DNA from 3 places in the Exiguobacterium sp. s46 genome. Region 3 is predicted to be linked to each of the others. Evidence: riboswitches for the same ligand, from Rfam matches in the RefSeq annotation. Region 3 holds a riboswitch; each other region holds the start of a gene.
The links. Region 3 has a riboswitch for S-adenosylmethionine ahead of KNQ08_RS09255 (methionine ABC transporter ATP-binding protein). Riboswitches for the same ligand answer to the same signal wherever they lie in the genome.

Region 1: another riboswitch for S-adenosylmethionine. It lies ahead of KNQ08_RS10250 (methionine ABC transporter ATP-binding protein); the one in region 3 lies ahead of KNQ08_RS09255 (methionine ABC transporter ATP-binding protein).
Region 2: another riboswitch for S-adenosylmethionine. It lies ahead of KNQ08_RS14415 (Na+/H+ antiporter NhaC family protein); the one in region 3 lies ahead of KNQ08_RS09255 (methionine ABC transporter ATP-binding protein).

What each region holds. Positions count from the first base shown of each region.
Region 1 is NZ_JACSMY010000001.1:1,970,924-1,976,912, forward strand. It holds gene KNQ08_RS10240 (alpha-glucosidase) at 1-616, opposite strand, end outside; gene KNQ08_RS10245 (aminotransferase class I/II-fold pyridoxal phosphate-dependent enzyme) at 765-1,952, shown strand; SAM riboswitch class I at 2,015-2,120, shown strand; gene KNQ08_RS10250 (methionine ABC transporter ATP-binding protein) at 2,205-3,218, shown strand; gene KNQ08_RS10255 (methionine ABC transporter permease) at 3,208-3,873, shown strand; gene KNQ08_RS10260 (MetQ/NlpA family ABC transporter substrate-binding protein) at 3,901-4,716, shown strand; gene KNQ08_RS10265 (GNAT family N-acetyltransferase) at 4,776-5,273, opposite strand; gene KNQ08_RS10270 (CAP domain-containing protein) at 5,361-5,989, opposite strand, start outside.
Region 2 is NZ_JACSMY010000003.1:243,700-249,688, forward strand. It holds gene KNQ08_RS14410 (hypothetical protein) at 132-335, shown strand; gene KNQ08_RS14415 (Na+/H+ antiporter NhaC family protein) at 379-1,689, opposite strand; SAM riboswitch class I at 1,771-1,875, opposite strand; gene KNQ08_RS14420 (metal ABC transporter solute-binding protein, Zn/Mn family) at 1,945-2,958, opposite strand; gene KNQ08_RS14425 (alpha/beta hydrolase) at 3,128-4,117, shown strand; gene KNQ08_RS14430 (histidine phosphatase family protein) at 4,135-4,725, shown strand; gene KNQ08_RS14435 (YwpF family protein) at 4,722-5,213, opposite strand; gene KNQ08_RS14440 (hypothetical protein) at 5,356-5,682, shown strand; gene KNQ08_RS14445 (nicotinate phosphoribosyltransferase) at 5,733-5,989, opposite strand, start outside.
Region 3 is NZ_JACSMY010000001.1:1,768,773-1,774,761, reverse strand. It holds gene KNQ08_RS09265 (PLP-dependent cysteine synthase family protein) at 1-528, shown strand, start outside; gene KNQ08_RS09260 (bifunctional cystathionine gamma-lyase/homocysteine desulfhydrase) at 521-1,687, shown strand; SAM riboswitch class I at 1,745-1,849, shown strand; gene KNQ08_RS09255 (methionine ABC transporter ATP-binding protein) at 1,928-2,950, shown strand; gene KNQ08_RS09250 (methionine ABC transporter permease) at 2,947-3,612, shown strand; gene KNQ08_RS09245 (MetQ/NlpA family ABC transporter substrate-binding protein) at 3,645-4,478, shown strand; gene KNQ08_RS09240 (MDR family MFS transporter) at 4,558-5,808, shown strand; gene sufC (Fe-S cluster assembly ATPase SufC) at 5,942-5,989, shown strand, end outside.

The sequences.
Region 1 (5,989 bases), 200 kb from region 3:
GTTTTTTGATCAAGTTGATGACATCCATCCGGAAGCCGTCGATCCCTTGAGCGATCCACCAGTTCATCATATCGTAGATCGCTTGCCTCACAGCTGGGTGCTCCCAGTTTAAGTCGGGCTGTTCTTTGGCGAAGGAATGAAAATAATACTGCCCGCGTTCTTCACTCCACGTCCACGGGCTTGGCGCAAAGTACGAGCGCCAGTTGTTCGGAGGCGTCTCTTTCGTACCATCCTGCCAGATGTACCAGTCATCCTTATCGTTAATCCGCTCTCGCGACTGACGGAACCAGTCATGCTGGTCACTCGTATGGTTCACAACTAAATCGAGAATGACCTTTAATCCTCGGGCATGAGCGGCCGTGATCAACTCCTGGAGATCTCCCATCGTTCCCGCTTTTTCCATGATCTCGTAATAATCGGCAATATCATAGCCGTTATCGACGTCCGGGGAACGATAACACGGATTCAACCACACGACATCGACACCCAGTGAAGCGATGTAATCAAGCTTATCGATGACACCTCGCAAATCACCGATCCCATCCCCGTTCGAATCTTTAAAGCTACGCCAGTAGACTTGATAGACGACTGCCTCTTTCCAGTTAGCTCGCTTCATCTTCCCACTCCTCTCCCTACTCTTTATTCCCGCTCCACTTATCTGTACCTGTTTATCCGACAATTTTTTTGAATTTCGAAAAAGTTCTTTTCTTTTGACTGAATATTCGTTATCCTTGACGACAATACCACGAAGGAGGCATTCATCCATGAAACATTTCGCTCCATCCATCGCCATTGATCGGCTTCCTGCTCCTGTCTTCGCTGAACTCGCGAACCGAATCGGTGCTGTGAAAGCTGCCGGACACGATGTCATCACACTTGGTCAAGGAACACCCGACCAGACGACGCCTGTACATATTCTCGATGCCTTAAAACAAGCCATCGACGAGCCAACGAACCTTCAATATCCACCGTTTCGTGGACATGATTTTCTAAAGCAAGCCGTCGCGCGCTTTTATGCGACTGAATTCGGTGTCACAATCGATCCGGCAACGGAAGTCGCAATTCTCCTCGGCAGTAAAGCCGGCATCGTCGCCTTACCGCAGACGATCGTCAACCCTGGAGAAGGTGTCATCGTTCCGGATCCAGGATACCCGGATTACCTGTCTGGCGCAGCACTTGCTGGCGCATTCCCGATCACGCTTCCGTTACTTGAGAAAAATAACTTCTTACCGGATTACGACTTACTTGATACGACGGACGTCGAGCGTGCCCGGATGTTGTTCCTCAACTACCCGAGTAATCCGACGGGTGCGACCGCGACGGCAGAAGCCTTCGAACAGACAGTCGCTTTCGCCGATGCCCATGATATCTGTGTCGTCCATGACTTAGCATACGGCGGCATCAGTTTCGATGGTCCGACGCGAAGCTTCCTGCAGACGGAAGGGGCAAAAGACGTCGGGATCGAGCTATTCTCACTCTCAAAACGCTTCAACATGTCCGGCTTCCGGATTGCCTTCGCGATCGGAAATCCGTCCGTCATCTCAAGCATCGAAACATACCAAGAACATCTCTACGTCAGTGCCTTCACACCGATTCAGCATGCGGCGACCGTTGCCCTCACGAGTGACCAAACGTGCGTCCGTGAGTTAAGTAGCTTGTATGAAACACGACGCGATGCGTTGTTCGCAAAACTCGATGCGATTGGTTGGAGTGGTCCACGCCCAGGCGGTTCCTTCTTCGTCTGGCTTCCTGTTCCAGAAGGTTACACGTCCCAAAGCTTCACCGATCATCTACTTGACGAAGCACACGTCGCCGTGACCCCGGGATCATTCTTCGGCGAATACGGTGAAGGCTACGTCCGGATTAGCTTGATTGCTGACGTCGAACGTCTAGAAGAAGCCGTCGATCGAATCGGAACGCTCAACCTGTTCCGGACACCTGTTGCGGAATAATTCTGAAAAAACATTTGACAGATGGGAATCATTTCCGTTAAAGTAAATCCCAACAGCATAACTACTTATCGAGAGCGACCGAGGGATTAGGCCCAACGACGTCCGGCAACCACCTGTAAGGAACGGTGCCACATCCTACAGAATGATTTTCATTCTGAGAGATAAGTTACGAAATCTTACACTTTCGTCGCTTTTTTCTGGTTGCTCTGCTACTAGGAAAAAGCGACTTTTTTTGTATGAGGAGATGAGCGGATGATTGAATTCAAACACATTACAAAACGGTTCGTTCGAGACCGGACCCCGATTTTTGCATTACGGGATGTCGATTTGACGATCCAAAAAGGAGAAATCTTCGGAATCATCGGTGAGTCTGGTGCCGGTAAAAGTACGTTGCTTCGCCTGATCAACGGGCTCGAGCATCCAACACAAGGAACCGTCAAGGTCGACGGTGTCTCGCTCGGCGGGATGTCAAAAGCAGATTTACGTCAACTTCGCTTGCGGACAGGAATGATCTTTCAGCATTTCCAATTGATCCAGTCACGCAACGTCGCGGATAACATCGCTTTTGCACTCAAGGCCGCTGGCGTCAAACGTGCAGATTTCCCGGAGCGAATTCGCGAACTCGTCTCGCTCGTCGGACTTGAAGGATTTGAGACGAACTTCCCGAGTCAATTAAGCGGTGGGCAGAAACAGCGCGTCGGGATTGCCCGGGCACTCGCAAACAATCCGACCGTCTTGTTATGTGATGAAGCGACATCCGCTCTTGATCCCGTTACGACACTACAGATTCTTGAACTGCTGAAGGATTTGAATGAACGACTCGGATTGACGATCGTCCTCATCACGCATGAGATTGATGTCGTCAAACAGATTTGCCATCGCGTCGCGGTCATGTCGCAAGGTGAAGTCGTCGAAGTCGCCTCAACCTATGACTTGTTCAGTCAAGCTAAGCATCCGGTGACGCAACATTATGTCGATACGGCATTACAAATCGAATTGCCGGAACGCATCTTACAGGCAACCCCAGGTAAGATCATCCGCTTGCAGTTCACAGGCGAGAAGACCGGTGAAAGTACGTTATCAGAAGCGATCCGCCGTTACGATATCTCAGTCAGCATCTTGCACGGCAAGGTCGACTACATTCAAGACGTCGCCTTCGGTGTCCTGATTGTCAGCTTGACGGGATCATCCGATCAAATCGCTCCTGCCCTTGACTGGCTCGCGACGGAACTTCACGCACTCGAGGTGATTCAGGATGTGGCTTGATCGTATTCAAACGATGTTACCGGAGCTCTTGAAGGCACTCGGCGAGACAGCATGGATGGTTGGTATTTCACTTGCTTTCGCATTGGTCGTCGGGATTCCGCTCGGAATTCTCTTGTTCGTCACCGACCGGGGATTATTTTTTCAAAACCTTGCCGTCCGCCGTGTTCTTGACTTCGTCGTCAACATCGTCCGGTCGCTACCGTTCATCATCTTGCTGGTTGCCCTCATTCCATTAACGAAGTTCTTACTCGACAATACGATCGGTCCGACGGCAGCGTCCGTCAGCCTTAGTGTCGCAGCGATTCCGTTTCTCGCGCGCCTTGTCGAAACATCACTCCGCGAGATTCCGCCTGGTTTGATTGAAGCAGCAGAAGCATGTGGGGCGAAACCCTTGCGGATCATCGTCAGTGTCCTCTTACCGGAAGCACTCCCTGGCATCATTCAGGGCATCACATTAACGACGATCAGCTTAATCGGCTTCTCAGCGATGGCTGGTATCGTCGGCGGCGGTGGTGTCGGTGACCTCGCGATCCGTTTCGGTTACTATCGCTACGATAATCTCATCATGATCGTGACGATCGTCGTGCTCATCGTCATCGTTCAAAGTATTCAAGCACTTGGCAATCAACTGGCGCGAAAAACAGATAAACGCTAATCATACATACAAAGGGAGAGTGGAATCATGAAAAAACGATATGCCTTTTTAGCAACAGCCTTACTTGGTGCAGGAGTCCTCGCGGGATGTGGAGACAGCAGTGCTGATGAAAAAGACAAGACGATCAAGATTGGTGCGACGAGTGGTCCGTATAGCGACATGGTCAAACAAGCGATCCAGCCACAACTCGAAAAGAAAGGCTATAAAGTCGAAATCGTCGAGTTCAGCGATTACATCCAACCGAATATCGCCCTCGGTAGCGGGAACATCGACGCCAACTTGTTCCAACACTCGATCTATCTCAAGACGTTTTCTAAAGAAAAGAACCTCGATTTAAAAGGACTCATCACGGTTCCAACAGCACCGATGGGACTATACAGCAAGACAGCGAAGACACTTGACGACGTCAAGACAGGTGCTGAAGTCGCGACGCCGAATGATCCGACGAACCAAGCACGAGCACTGAACTTACTTGCGGAACAAGGCTGGATTGAACTGAAGCCGGATGTCGATCCACTAACCGTTTCAGAGAAAGATATCGTCAAGAATCCGAAGAAACTCGTCATTAAACCACTCGAGGCGGCTCAATTGCCACGCGCCGTCGAAAGTGTCGACATTTCAGCCGTTCCAGGGAACTTCGCACTTGCTGCGAAATTCGACTTACTTGATGCGTTAGCGCTTGAGACGATGGACGAACAATACCGTAACCTCGTCGCTGTCCAAACGAAAGATGCGGACAAACAAGTCGCAAAAGACTTAAAAGCAGCCGTCGAATCGGACGCTTTCAATACAGTCATCGAAAAATCATTCAAGGGCTTCAGTAAACCTGAATGGGCAAACTGATGTAAAAAACGACCGGAATTCAACGAGATCACCTCTCTTTGAATTCCGGTCGTTTTGTGTTAGAACCGATACCACATCAGTTCTTCATCATGATAGGTATCATCGATTTTCAGCGCCCGCGGTTCAATCGCGTATGATTCAAAACCAAGTGATCGATACAACGCTTTAGCAGCTTCATTCGTCCGGACGACCGAGAGATGGACTTGCTCAATCACAGGATGCTGCTTTAATGTACGTAATGCCTCTTGTACGAGTTGTCGTCCGACCTGTTGCTTTCGGGCGCTTGGCGCGACGTACATCGCAAATAGATTCGCTCGATGTCGCATCTTGAACGGCTCTAAGTTGACGATCGTGACGACACCGACGAGTTCATTTTCATGAAACGCACCGAACGTCATCGACTGTTCGCTTTCAAGACGAGTTGCGTACCGTTCGATGGGTCGATCTTTTTCTGCTTCGTAATCAGAACCGAATGCTTCCGGATGGTTTCGTAAGGCTTCTAACCGCAGTGCTTTGTAAAGAGTTGCATCTTCAACCGTCAATCGACGTATTTTCAACTGCTCCACCTCCTACCTGTAGTATAGAACGAACTAACTCGTAAAAAAGAGGACGACATCGAGCGATATCGTCCTCCATTCTTCTATTTAAGGTGTTCGGAAATTAATCGTGAAGTACGGTGAATTATCTCGGAATGCTACACCGACATCCGCCTGCTTGAAGCTCTTTTGAAGGATGTTATCGCGGTGTCCTTTTGAGTTCATCAAACCCCAATGCGCCGCAAAGACGTTCGGATAGCCCATTGAGAGATTCTCACCGGCTCCCATGAACTTGATACCACCTTGTTCCATTCGATCGAACGGGTCACGCCCTTGTGGATCCGTATGCGAGAAGAAATTATTCTTCGCCATGTTTTCGCTGTGACCACGTGTAACCGGCTTCAGTGCCGTGTACGGTGCTAATGGATTTAATTTATAGTCGGCTCGTTCCCAGTTCATCAACCGAAGCATCAGTTTCTCATCTGTCGTTCGTAACGCATTCGACGCCGTACCGTAGAAGCCTTTTTTCTTCGCTTCGACGTCTTTTGGAATCGCAAGCGTCGCTTTGACTTTATTGCCGTCATGTTGATCGAAGAAATATGTCACGTAATTGCCTTTCTTCTCATAGACGGCGGCATGATCCAGATTCAACATGTAGTTCGTGTTGCCTTTACGGTAGGACTTCACTGCGGTCCACCCTTTTTTCTTCAAGGAAGATTCCGTATCCTTATTCAAGA
Region 2 (5,989 bases), on a different contig from region 3:
TTTAGATTTGCTCGTTTAGTTTAGCATGAACGAACGAAGACGTCCGTTTCCATGCTCATGGAGGAATGAAATAAGGTAAAATAGAAAAGAATCGTGAGATTTAATCGTGTGTTAAAAGAGGGGGAGAAAAGATGGCTCAAAAGAATAAAAAGCTATCCAAATGTACTTGGCTTAGCATTGGCGCCTTGTTAGTAACGCAGGCAGTGGGTCTGTTTCTTAGTGCGCGAAAGTCAGGACGTAATCCATGGGTGTGGGGAGGCGCTGGACTCGTTCAGTTCCCGCTTCCGGCAATCGCTTACTTAATCTTAGAACGACAAGCGAAGCAGAATAAATAATAAAACAGGTCCAATCGTCGACGCGATTGGACCTGTTTTATGGTTACGAAGAAATTTTTTCTTGCTTCGTCGCTGTCTTCTTCATGCGTGGTAAGCCGAAGAAGATGGCAATTGATCCACAGACGAAGAGGAGGAACGGATAGAACAGATACGGAATCAGTTCCGGTGAAGCCGTTTTCGTCAATTCTGCTGCGATCAATAGTTGTGCTCCATACGGAATGATGCCTTGAATACCACAAGAGAAGATATCAAGGATACTCGCCGATTTTTTTCGATCGACTTCATACGTATCGGCGATTTCAGCTGCCAGTGGTCCAGCGACGAGAATCGAGATCGTATTGTTTGCAGTCGCGAGATTCGTTGCACTAACGAGTGCCGCCATACTGAATTCGGCACCACGACGCTGTGAAATCTTGCGTGTCAGCGTCTCTTTTAAGAAGGCGATTCCACCGTTGAACGTAATCAAGCTGACGAGACCACCCATGAGGAGCGTCAAAATGGAGATCTCCGCCATGCCCATCATTCCTTCAGACATCGAGAGGACGAAGCCACTCAAGCCGAAACTACCATCAATCATACCGATGATGCCGGTGAGTAACGTACCACCAATTAAGACAAGAATGACATTGACGCCAAATAGTGCAAGGACGATGACAGCGAGATATGGAATCAACTTGTAGAATTCAAATGCTTTTGCTTCGACGACGTCACCAGAACCAGAAACGAATGCGAGTAGGATGACCGTCAAAATAGCAGCCGGTAGGACGATCATGAAGTTCGTCCGGAATTTATCGCGCATGTTCGTTTTTTGGGTCCGGACGGCGGCAATCGTCGTATCCGAGATGAACGACAAGTTATCGCCGAACATCGATCCACCAACGACAGCAGCCGCTGCGATCGCAACGTTGATGCCTGTCGCTTCATGAATACCGAAGGCGATTGGCGCGAGTGCAGCAATCGTTCCAGTCGATGTCCCCATTGCCATTGAGATGAAGGCAGCGATGATGAACAGACCACTCATGAGGAGCGACGGAGGTAGGAACGTCAAAGCAGCATTAACGGTCGCATCGATGGCGCCGATTGCTTCTGCTGTTCCAGAAAACGTACCGGCTAGTAAGAAGATGAAGACCATGATCATGATATCAGGATTTCCGGCACCCGTTGCGATTCGTTCGACCGTTTGATTGATGGATCCTTTCGTCGTGATTGCAGCAAAAATCAAAGCGATCAGTGCGGCGATAAGGATCGGAAATTTGTAAAAGTCGTCATAGAAGATCCCGGCTCCGATGAAGAGAACTAGGAATACGACGAGGGGAAGCAGTGCCCATTTGTTAGGCGTGATCGTTTCATTCATTGTTGACACCTCGTTTCTCAAAGATACAAAAAAAGACCCCTTCGCAAGAAAGAAGGAGGTCTTTATGAAATAAAGACGCTCTTCTTATCTCTCAAGCTTTCGCTTGCTGGATTTGGCACAGTACGAATCAAATCGTCCGCTGCCGAAACATCATTGGGCCAGTCCCTCCGTTTCTCGCGATAAAAAGAAGTCATTCAATTGTTGTAAAACACGTTTCTTACCGTACCGCATTGAGTAACGCGTGTCAACTGTACTTTACTGAAGTGCCTTTTTCAATGTTTGGACGTTTTCTTCCATCAACTTGAAATAAGAGCTGTTTTGTTGCGCTTTCGTGACCGACTCTAGATTATGAATCGTCACGGATTCAGCTCCGATTTCTTTTTGGATGACACGTGCGACCTTTGGTGAGACCGTCTCTTCGAACGCGACGTATTTCAAATCATGCATCCGTGCTTCTTTCACTAAAGCGGCCAGTTGCTTTTGTGACGGTTCATCGGAAGGAGAAATTCCCGCAATCGGCAGTTGTGTGAAACCATATCGTTCTGCGAGGTAACCGTAAGCGGCATGCGTAACGAGAAGTTCTTTTTTCGATCCATCAGCGACAGCTTGTTTAAATTGTTCGTCCAATTCATCAGCTTGCTGATCGAACGCTTTTAAGTTTTTCTCGAATGTTGCTTTGTCTTTTGGTACTTCTTTTGATAAAGCAGTTGTAATCGAGCGTGCCATTGCTTTTGCGTTGACAGGATCGAGCCAGACGTGTGGATCGTATTTTCCATGGTCATGACCCTCTTCTTCATGCGCATGTTCATCCGTTGCATGATCATCGTGCCCTTCTTCTTCGTGGGCATGTTCGTCTTCACTATGCTCCTCTTCTTCATGTGCATGAAGTGTAGCATCCGATTCTAGCAAGTTGACGTCCTTACTCGTCTCGACGAAGCGGACATCCGTGCCTTTTAGACTCTCCTGGATTTTTTTCGAATACGGCTCGAGCGTCGTACCGGTTAAGAGGAACAAGTCGCCCTTAGCAATCTCGGTGAGTTGTTTTGACGTCGGCTCGTAAGAGTGGGGGTCTGCTCCAGGTGGGACGATCATCTTGACGTTGACTTGATCCCCTCCGATTTCGCGGGCAATAGCAGCCGTCGCGAACGTTGATGCATAGACTTCTGTCTGGGTTTTATCTGAAGTCGATGAATCGGTATTCGAACCGCAAGCAGCGAGAACACTTGCACTTGCGAAAGCGACTGTTAAAGCGGGAATGATTTTTTTCATTATATGATACCTCCATTATTAAAACGTAACTATTCCGATTTGGACTTTCTCACTATAGCGGAACGCTGGTGAAGCGTCAAGTACGAATACCGAGACGTTCGACTTCTTTTAAAACGGGGTAGAAGGATAATAAAGTGAAGAAACTGGCACGTCTTTTGGAGGTGATCAAGTGAAACGTGAAACTGCATGGCTAATGGGGGGAGCTGCGTTATTGACGACGGCAGCAGCGGGAGCGAGTATCTGGAACAATTATGGTGCATTGCTTCGATGGACCGAACCCGCCTTGCCACTCACAGAAAAACAACTTGCACCGCGGACGCTCACCTACAAACAGGTGGGAGACTGCATCTTACAGCTCGATCTCTATTATCCACCGGGAGAAGGACCGTTTCCAGTTGCCATCTATGCACACGGTGGTGCATTCGTTCGTGGAGAGCGCGATGACATGTTCTGCTTTAGTCCAATCGTCGACCGTCTGCTTGAACTCGGAGTTGCCGTCTGTAGTATTGAGTATCGTTTGTTCGAAGAGGGCAGTTATTTTCCGGATAACCTCGAAGATGTACGGGATGCGTTATGTTTTTTGAATAAGGAAGCAGAGGATCTTCGCATTCTAAGAGGACGGATGATGGTATGGGGAGACTCAGCAGGAGCCGCACTCATGCTGACGACGGCACTTGCCCCATCTGCTTTCGTCGGTGAGCGCGATGAGCGGCACATGCCATTGATCAGTGGTGTGATCGCTTTATATCCACCGACGAACTTTTTGTTGTTTAATTTCATTCAGACTTGGATTGCCCACATTAAGTTCTACAAGGGGGGACGAGAAGAATGGCGCAAGCTGATGACGCACGTCTCACCCGTCACGCACCTAACATCGGATGCCCCGCCCATCATGCTCTTGCACGGTAAAAAAGATCCGATCGTCCCGTTTTCTCAAGCTTTGCATTTCGTTGAGAAGGGAGCCGATGTCGGAGCCGATGTTCGTTTGTTTTCCTTTCCGAATGGCACCCACTCACTTGCCAGTTTCGCTCAGACGGAAAATCCGTTAAAGATTGAGCGATTGCTTGAACGAATTGAACGTTTCACCTGTCAGGTGCTACTGTTGCCACCGCGACAACTTCCGAATGGAAAACATGATACAATCAGTCATATTTCTTAAATGAGGGAGATAGAGACATGACTGAAATTTGTTTAGTGCGGCATGGTCAGACGGATTGGAACTTAAACGAACGGATTCAAGGAAGAGAAGATATCCCGTTGAATGCAACAGGAAGAAGACAAGCGGAACTTAGCGCCGCTTATCTATCGAATGAAAAGTGGGATGTCTTGTTAGCAAGTCCCTTGTCGCGTGCCGTTGAGACAGCAGAAATCATCGGTCGTGCTGTTGGTTTAACGATTACAGCGACAGACGAGCGACTTGTCGAACGCGAATTCGGAGCCGCTTCCGGTGAACCAGTCGCAGCGATTTACGAGGCCGTTCAAGCGAACGATACGACGCTTGTGCCGGGTCTTGAAACGGAACAAGCCATCCAGGATCGCGTGTTCGAGGCGCTACAGGAAGTGACACGCATGTATGAAGGGAAACGAATTCTAATCGTCTGTCACTCGCATACGATCAAGGCAGCATTATCATCGATTGACGCGACATTTAGTTACCGGACACCTTTGAAAAACGCGTGTGCGAATTATATCCATCATACGGATCGCTATACGATTGATCGAATCAACGTAGCGGACCACATCACGGACGAGGTCGAAAAACCTTAAGAGACGGGCGTGTTCGGATGCTCTATCAAATATTGTTTGAACGTTTCTTTAGCGATACTTGTGATATGGGCACCACGTTTTGAACGACGATCCTTATACTCCTGAACGAGTTCTTCGCCAGCGAATCCATCTTCGACGACTTCGCGTAAGATCGATTCAGATAAATCATTTTTCATCATGACCATCTTACCTGTGAAGACATACGAGACGTTTTCGCTTAAGACAGTCCGTTCAAGAGGCGTGACGATCATCGCGGCAGGGTCATTATCAGGTCGTGAGATCGTGATTTCAATCAAAGCACGTAAATGTTTTGTGAACAATTCATCGACGATCGGCTGATCCGTCGGAGGAACGACGATTTCTGCAACCCACTGTGCCGTCTGTTCGGTACTGACCGTCAATCCGTCCTGAATGGCGACGGGAATCGTCGTATCACGTCCTGACTCATCCATTAAAATGCGTAATGTGCATAACTTAAAGGTTTTCATGAAAAAATGCCCTCCTTTGATCGCTTACGATTTTCCTACAGTATACCGTGAGGAATGTAAGACGGGAAACTTTTCCTGACGAAATTCGTATGAACTATGTTTAAATAAGACTAGATACTACTAAACAGGAGGATCGTTCATTATGCCGCAAGTACTCATTGGAATATTAGGAATCCTGGGTATCGTTCTACTTGCCCACCATATCATCATGTATTGGCATGCTGAACCGACAGACCGCCCGACGCTTGCATATCGCATTGCGCTCCTGATTGCCTGTTTGCTACTCATTAGTGGAAGTGATCATTTAATCAGTATTTTCTACGCGGATTCCTTAGCTGAATTCGGTCAACGCATCACGTATATCGTCTTCATCGGAGGTGCACTTGGCTTCGCATGGTACTTTCGTAAGAAGATGGAACAAGCGCCAACAGAAATGACACCTGTCGGAAACGAAGCAGGATTAACATGAGAAAAAGCGCCGTTCATCCCGATGGAGGAAGAACGGCGCTTTTTTGTGTCTTATTTTAACCCACTTGCCAGTCGAGTGTCCCGAATCATGTCGAGTTTGAGCTTCCAGAGACGATCGCTGAATGTGACAGCATAAATCTCTGGCAACCGCAGCCGTTTGTACTCTTCCCACAGACGACCGATCTGTGTTTCGTGGAAGTGGCGACTTTCTTCAATCGTTGGGACCGTATAGACCAGTTCTCCATCTTTGAAGATTGGTTCAAGTAACCGCTCGACCTTGAACTGTTCGATGCGATTTCGGAACGATG
Region 3 (5,989 bases):
CAGGAAATTCCGAACAGTTACGTTCCGTTACAATTTGAAAACGAAGAGAACCCAGTCACGTATCAGCGGACACTCGGTCCTGAGCTGATTGCGGACTTGCCGCACATCGACTGGTTCGTTGCCGGTTGTGGTTCAGGTGGTACGTTCGCCGGAACAGCGGACTTCTTAAAACAACGTCTCGGTACAAAAGCAGCAATCGTCGAACCGGAAGGCTCCGTCTTAAATGGTGGTCCAGCCGGTCCGCATAAGACAGAAGGCATTGGAACAGCAAAATGGCCAAGTCTCGTTCCGCGTGAACTCGTCGACGAGATTCATACGATTTCTGACCGCGATGCATTTGACGCGGTTCATACACTCGCTGCTCGCGAAGGATTACTCGTTGGTAGTTCAGCAGGTGCAGCGCTCGTTGCTGCGCTTGATATCGCAAAGCGTCACCCCGGCAGTACGATCGTCACCGTCTTCGCAGACAGTGCCGAACGCTACTTGAGCCAACAAATCTTTGAAAAGGTGGACGAAACTCATGCGTAAGAAGACAGCATTGATTCATGGAGGAACAGGTGTCGACCGGGCAACAGGAGCCGTCACACCTCCGATCTATCAAACAAGCACATACAAGCAGGATAAAATCGGTCAACTCAAGGACGGATATGAATATTCACGGACAGCGAACCCAACACGGACGAGCATCGAACGATTGATTGCGGATCTCGAAGGTGGCGCACGTGGTTTTGCGTTCGGTTCTGGGATGGCAGCGATCCATGCCGTCTTCCACTTGCTTGAGTCTGGCGACCACATCGTCATGACGGATGACGTCTACGGTGGTACGTTCCGCTTGATGCAACGCGTCTTACCGAAGTTCAACATCGAAGTGACATTCGTCGATACGACGGACCTTGCGGCGACGGAAGCAGCGATCCAAGACAACACGAAGATCGTCTACGTCGAAACACCGACGAACCCTTTGTTGAAAGTTACGGACATCGCAGCAATCGCAACGATCGCCAAGCGTCACGATCTTAAACTCGTCGTCGACAACACGTTCGCGACACCGTATCATCAACAACCACTCGCACTCGGTGCAGACATCGTCTTGCACAGTGCAACAAAATACATCGGCGGACACTCGGACGTCGTCGCTGGACTTGTCGTCGTCAAAGATGATGCGCTCGGCGAAGAGCTGCACTTCATCCAAAACTCGACAGGCGGCGTACTTGGACCGCAAGACAGCTTCTTGCTCGTCCGTGGTCTTCGTACACTCGGTATCCGGATGGATGCGATCGAAGAGACAGCACATGATCTCGTTGCGTTCCTACAAGCGCAAGACATCGTCTCAAACATCTTCTACCCGGGACTTGCATCGCATCCTGGTCACGACATCCAAGCGAAACAAGCGACTGGATTTGGTGGGATGATCAGCTTTGATGTCGGTTCAGCAGCGAACGCAGAAAAACTCGTCGAGGCGACACACTTCTTCACACTTGCTGAAAGTCTTGGTGCCGTCGAGAGTCTGATTTCCGTTCCGGCACGGATGACGCACGCGTCGATCCCAGCAGAACGTCGGGCAGAACTCGGCATCACGGACGGTCTCGTTCGGATTTCAGTTGGACTTGAAGACGCAGAAGATTTGAAAGAAGACTTAACACGTGCTTTCACGTTCCTCGAAAAAGTTTCTGAAAAAACTGTTTGACAACAAAAATAACCCCTGCTAATATTCAGAATATATTCTACAAACTTAATACCGAAACTCTTATCGAGAGTGGTGGAGGGACTGGCCCGATGAAACCCGGCAACCGCGGATCTAATCCGAAGTGGTGCTAATTCCAGCAGACAAAAGTCTGGGAGATGAGAGCAAATGGTTTTGTGTACTGAAAAGTGCGCGCGTTTGCTCTAAAACGCGCGCACTTTTTTTATTTTAGGAGGGACAGTTGTGATTCGTTTACAAGACGTAGGAAAGATTTATCGCTCAAAGCGCGGAGCGGTCGAAGCCGTCGCGAATGTCGATCTGACAATCGAGCGCGGTGAAATTTTTGGAATAATCGGTTATTCCGGAGCAGGGAAATCGACCCTGATCCGATTACTGAATATGCTCGAAGCACCAACGAGTGGTTCGATCCAAATCGATGGTGTTGAGATGACATCACTGAAACCAAAAGAATTACGAGGCGTCCGTAAGAATGTCTCGATGGTCTTTCAGCACTTCAACTTACTATGGTCACGGACGGTTGAAGAGAACATCATGTTCCCACTCGAGCTCGGTGGCTTCCCGAAAGCACACCGCAAGGAACGGGTCGCGGAACTGATCCAACTCGTTGGTTTGGACGGACGCGAAAAAGCCTATCCGTCACAATTATCGGGTGGTCAAAAACAACGTGTCGGTATCGCTCGGGCACTGGCATCGAACCCGGACGTTCTCTTATGTGACGAGGCAACAAGTGCACTCGATCCGAAGACGACGGATTCAATCCTTGAGTTACTCGTCGACATCAATGAAAAACTGAAACTGACGATCGTCTTGATCACACACGAGATGCACGTCATTCAAAAAATCTGTCACCGGGTCGCCGTCATGGAAGCCGGTAAAATCGTCGAGCAAGGACCGGTCGCAGAAGTCTTCCGTCATCCGAAGCAAGCGATGACGAAGGAGTTCGTCAAACAATTGACGTCGCCTTCGGAAAACGAGTTGACGTTCGCGAAACTACGCGAACGGTACCCAACCGGAAAAATCGTTCAGTTGACGTTCGTCGGATCGACAGCGGAAAGCCCGATCCTCGCGGAAGTCATGAAGGATTCACCGGTCCTGTTCAACATCATCGGCGGAAACGTCGGTCAATCACAGGAATGGGCACTCGGTACACTGTTCATTCAGTTGATCGGGGAAACAGAAGCAACACAAGCGGTCATCACGAAGCTTCAAGCCAGTGATGTTGAAGTGGAGGTGGATCACCGATGATTTCATTCTTTGACAACCTAGATTGGGACATGGTGTGGGAAGCGACAGGCAGTACCGTCTATATGACGGCAATCGCTGGGGTTTCGACATTCGTTCTCGGTTTGATCATTGGTTTACTATTGTATGCGACAAACGAAGAGTTATTGTTCAAGAATCGGGCGTTCTATTCAGTGTTGAGCTTGATCGTCAACGTCTTCCGTTCGATTCCGTTCATCATCTTACTGATCTTATTGATTCCATTTACGACAGCGATCGTCGGTTCGTTCCTCGGACCAACGGCAGCATTACCGGCACTGATTTTCGGTGCTGCACCATTTTACGGTCGGATGGTTGAACTCGCGTTACGCGAAGTCGATAAAGGTGTCATCGAGGCAGCTGAATCGATGGGGGCGACGAAGTTTCAAATCATCTATAAAGTCTTAATCCCGGAAGCGTTGCCTGCCATCGTTTCTGGTATCACGGTCACACTCGTCTCACTTGTCGGTTATACGGCAATGGCCGGAGTAGTCGGCGGAGGTGGACTTGGGGACATGGCCTTCATCGAAGGATTCCAGCGTTCTCAAAACGATGTCATCGTCATTGCGACACTCTTAATCTTAGCGATCGTCTTCGTCATCCAAATCATTGGTGACTTGCTGATCCGAGCAATCGATAAACGTTAATTCAAAACTTAATCATATTGGAGGAATCATTCATGAAAGTTTGGAAAAAATTCGTAGGTACTGCCGCTGTATCCGTTTTAGCAATCAGCCTTGCTGCATGTGGCGAAAAATCATCAGGATCAGGTAGCGACGACAAAACACTCGTCGTTGGTGCATCAAACGTACCGCACGCTGAGATTCTTGAGCACGTTAAAAAAGAATACGAAGCAAAAGGTTACAAGCTTGAAATCCAGAAGTTCCAAGATTACGTACTTCCGAATAAAGCACTCGCAGCGAAAGAAATCGATGCGAACTACTTCCAGCACGTACCGTATCTTGAGCAACAAGAGAAAGAAAACAAATCATATAAGTTCGCGAACGCAGGTGGCGTTCACGTTGAACCACTCGGTATCTACTCGAAGAAATACAAGTCACTCGATAAGTTACCAAACGGTGCAACGATCCTGACGAGCTCAAACGTCGCGGAACGCGGTCGTGTCTTGACGTTCCTTCAAAACGAAGGATTGATCAAACTCAAAGACGGTAAAACGACAGATGCACAACTCGGTGATATCGCGGAGAACCCGAAGAAACTCAAGTTCAAAACGAACATCGAAGCATCACTTCTTCCGCAAGCTTACAAAAACAATGAAGGCGACGCCGTCCTCATCAACACGAACTATGCGATCGATAACGGTCTGAACCCATTGAAAGACGCGATCGCTTCAGAAGATGAGTCTTCACCATACGTCAACATCATCGTTACACGTGATGGCGATGAAAAAGACAAGCGTGTTACAGCACTTCTTGACGTTCTGCACGAAAAGAAAAATCAAGATTGGATCCTCGACAAGTACAAAGGTGCTGTCGTTCCAGTCAGCAAATAAGTTCACCGAAGCCGGCATCCTTCCTATATAATGGAAGGATGCTTTTCATATGTCTGAAACAGGGGTTAGGGGGAATCATATGCAACGCATTCGTCAACTGCATCCGTTGACACTCGGGGTCTTGTTCGGGACGTTTTTCTCGCGTCTCGGAACGTTCATCACGATGCCGTTCTTCGCCATCTACATGACGACCGTCCTGAAGTTTGATCCGGTCGATGTCGGCTGGGTCCTCAGTATCTCAGCGATCGCCAGTCTCGTCATGAGCTTCATCGGTGGTACCTTGTCGGATCGGTATGGTCGCCGGGCGATGATGCTTGCCGGAACGATCGGATTCGCGATCGTCTTCATCGCGCTAGCACAAGTCGAGACGTTCTGGGCGTTCTTTACGCTTAGTGCCTTGAACGGTGTCTGTCGCTCGATTTTTGAACCATCCGCCCGTGCCTTGATCAGTGATACGACGGACGAAGCGAACCGATTGTTCGTCTTCAATATCCGTTACGCGATGATCAACATCGCAGCAGCGATCGGACCGGGAATCGCTTTACTGCTGAGTGCGGGGAACACGTCCGCGACGTTTTACATCACGGCGTTCGTCTATATCGTGTACGGGGTGATGATCGGTATCTTATTCAAACGCCATCCGATCACCGAGACGCATGGTGGGAAAAAGGTCTCGTTCGGAGCAACGGTTCGTCTGTTGCGGACGGATATCGCCTTTACGCTGGCACTCGCCGGTATCATCTTCGGGGTCTTCGGCTACAGCCAGTTCAACTCGACCTTGCCACAGTTCTTGACGGAGACGTCACTCCTTGAAGGCGGGAAGACACTCTATGCGATCTTAATCACGATCAATGCGATCACCGTCTTGATCGTTCAATATCCGATCATGAAGTTTGGTGTCAAGACGTCACCACTCGTCTCGATCACGACCGGGATTGCGACTGTTGCGATCGGATTGTTCGTCATGGGAAATGCGAACGCGATCTGGTTGATGATCGTCGCGATGTTCATCTTCACGTGCGGGGAAGTCATGATGTTCACGATGACCGACATCTTGACCGATCGGTTTGCCAAACCAGAATTACGGGGCAGTTATTTCGGGGCGATGGGCTTGACGTCGATCGGACAATCAATCGGTCCGATCGCCGGAGGGCATTTGTTAAGTTTATATGGAGCGGACCGTCCGTTACCGATTTTCGGGATATTAGCGGGCTTGACATTATTCGGAATACCACTGCTCTTACTGTCACAACGGATTCATCGGGCTTCGACGATCGAGGAACTCGAGGAACCGGTGAAACTTTCGAATGATTCTCAACAAAACGCATGATTTTGAGAAAAATCAACGAGCGATGACGCTTGAATAATACGCGATGTTTCTTTAAGATTAGAATGATACTAAATTAGTAACGCTCGTGTTCTGAATCGTCAGTCACGAAATGAATAGATGGAGGGATTCTAACATGAAGGCTTCACACTTGAAGATTGAAGATCTACACGTCGCGATCGAC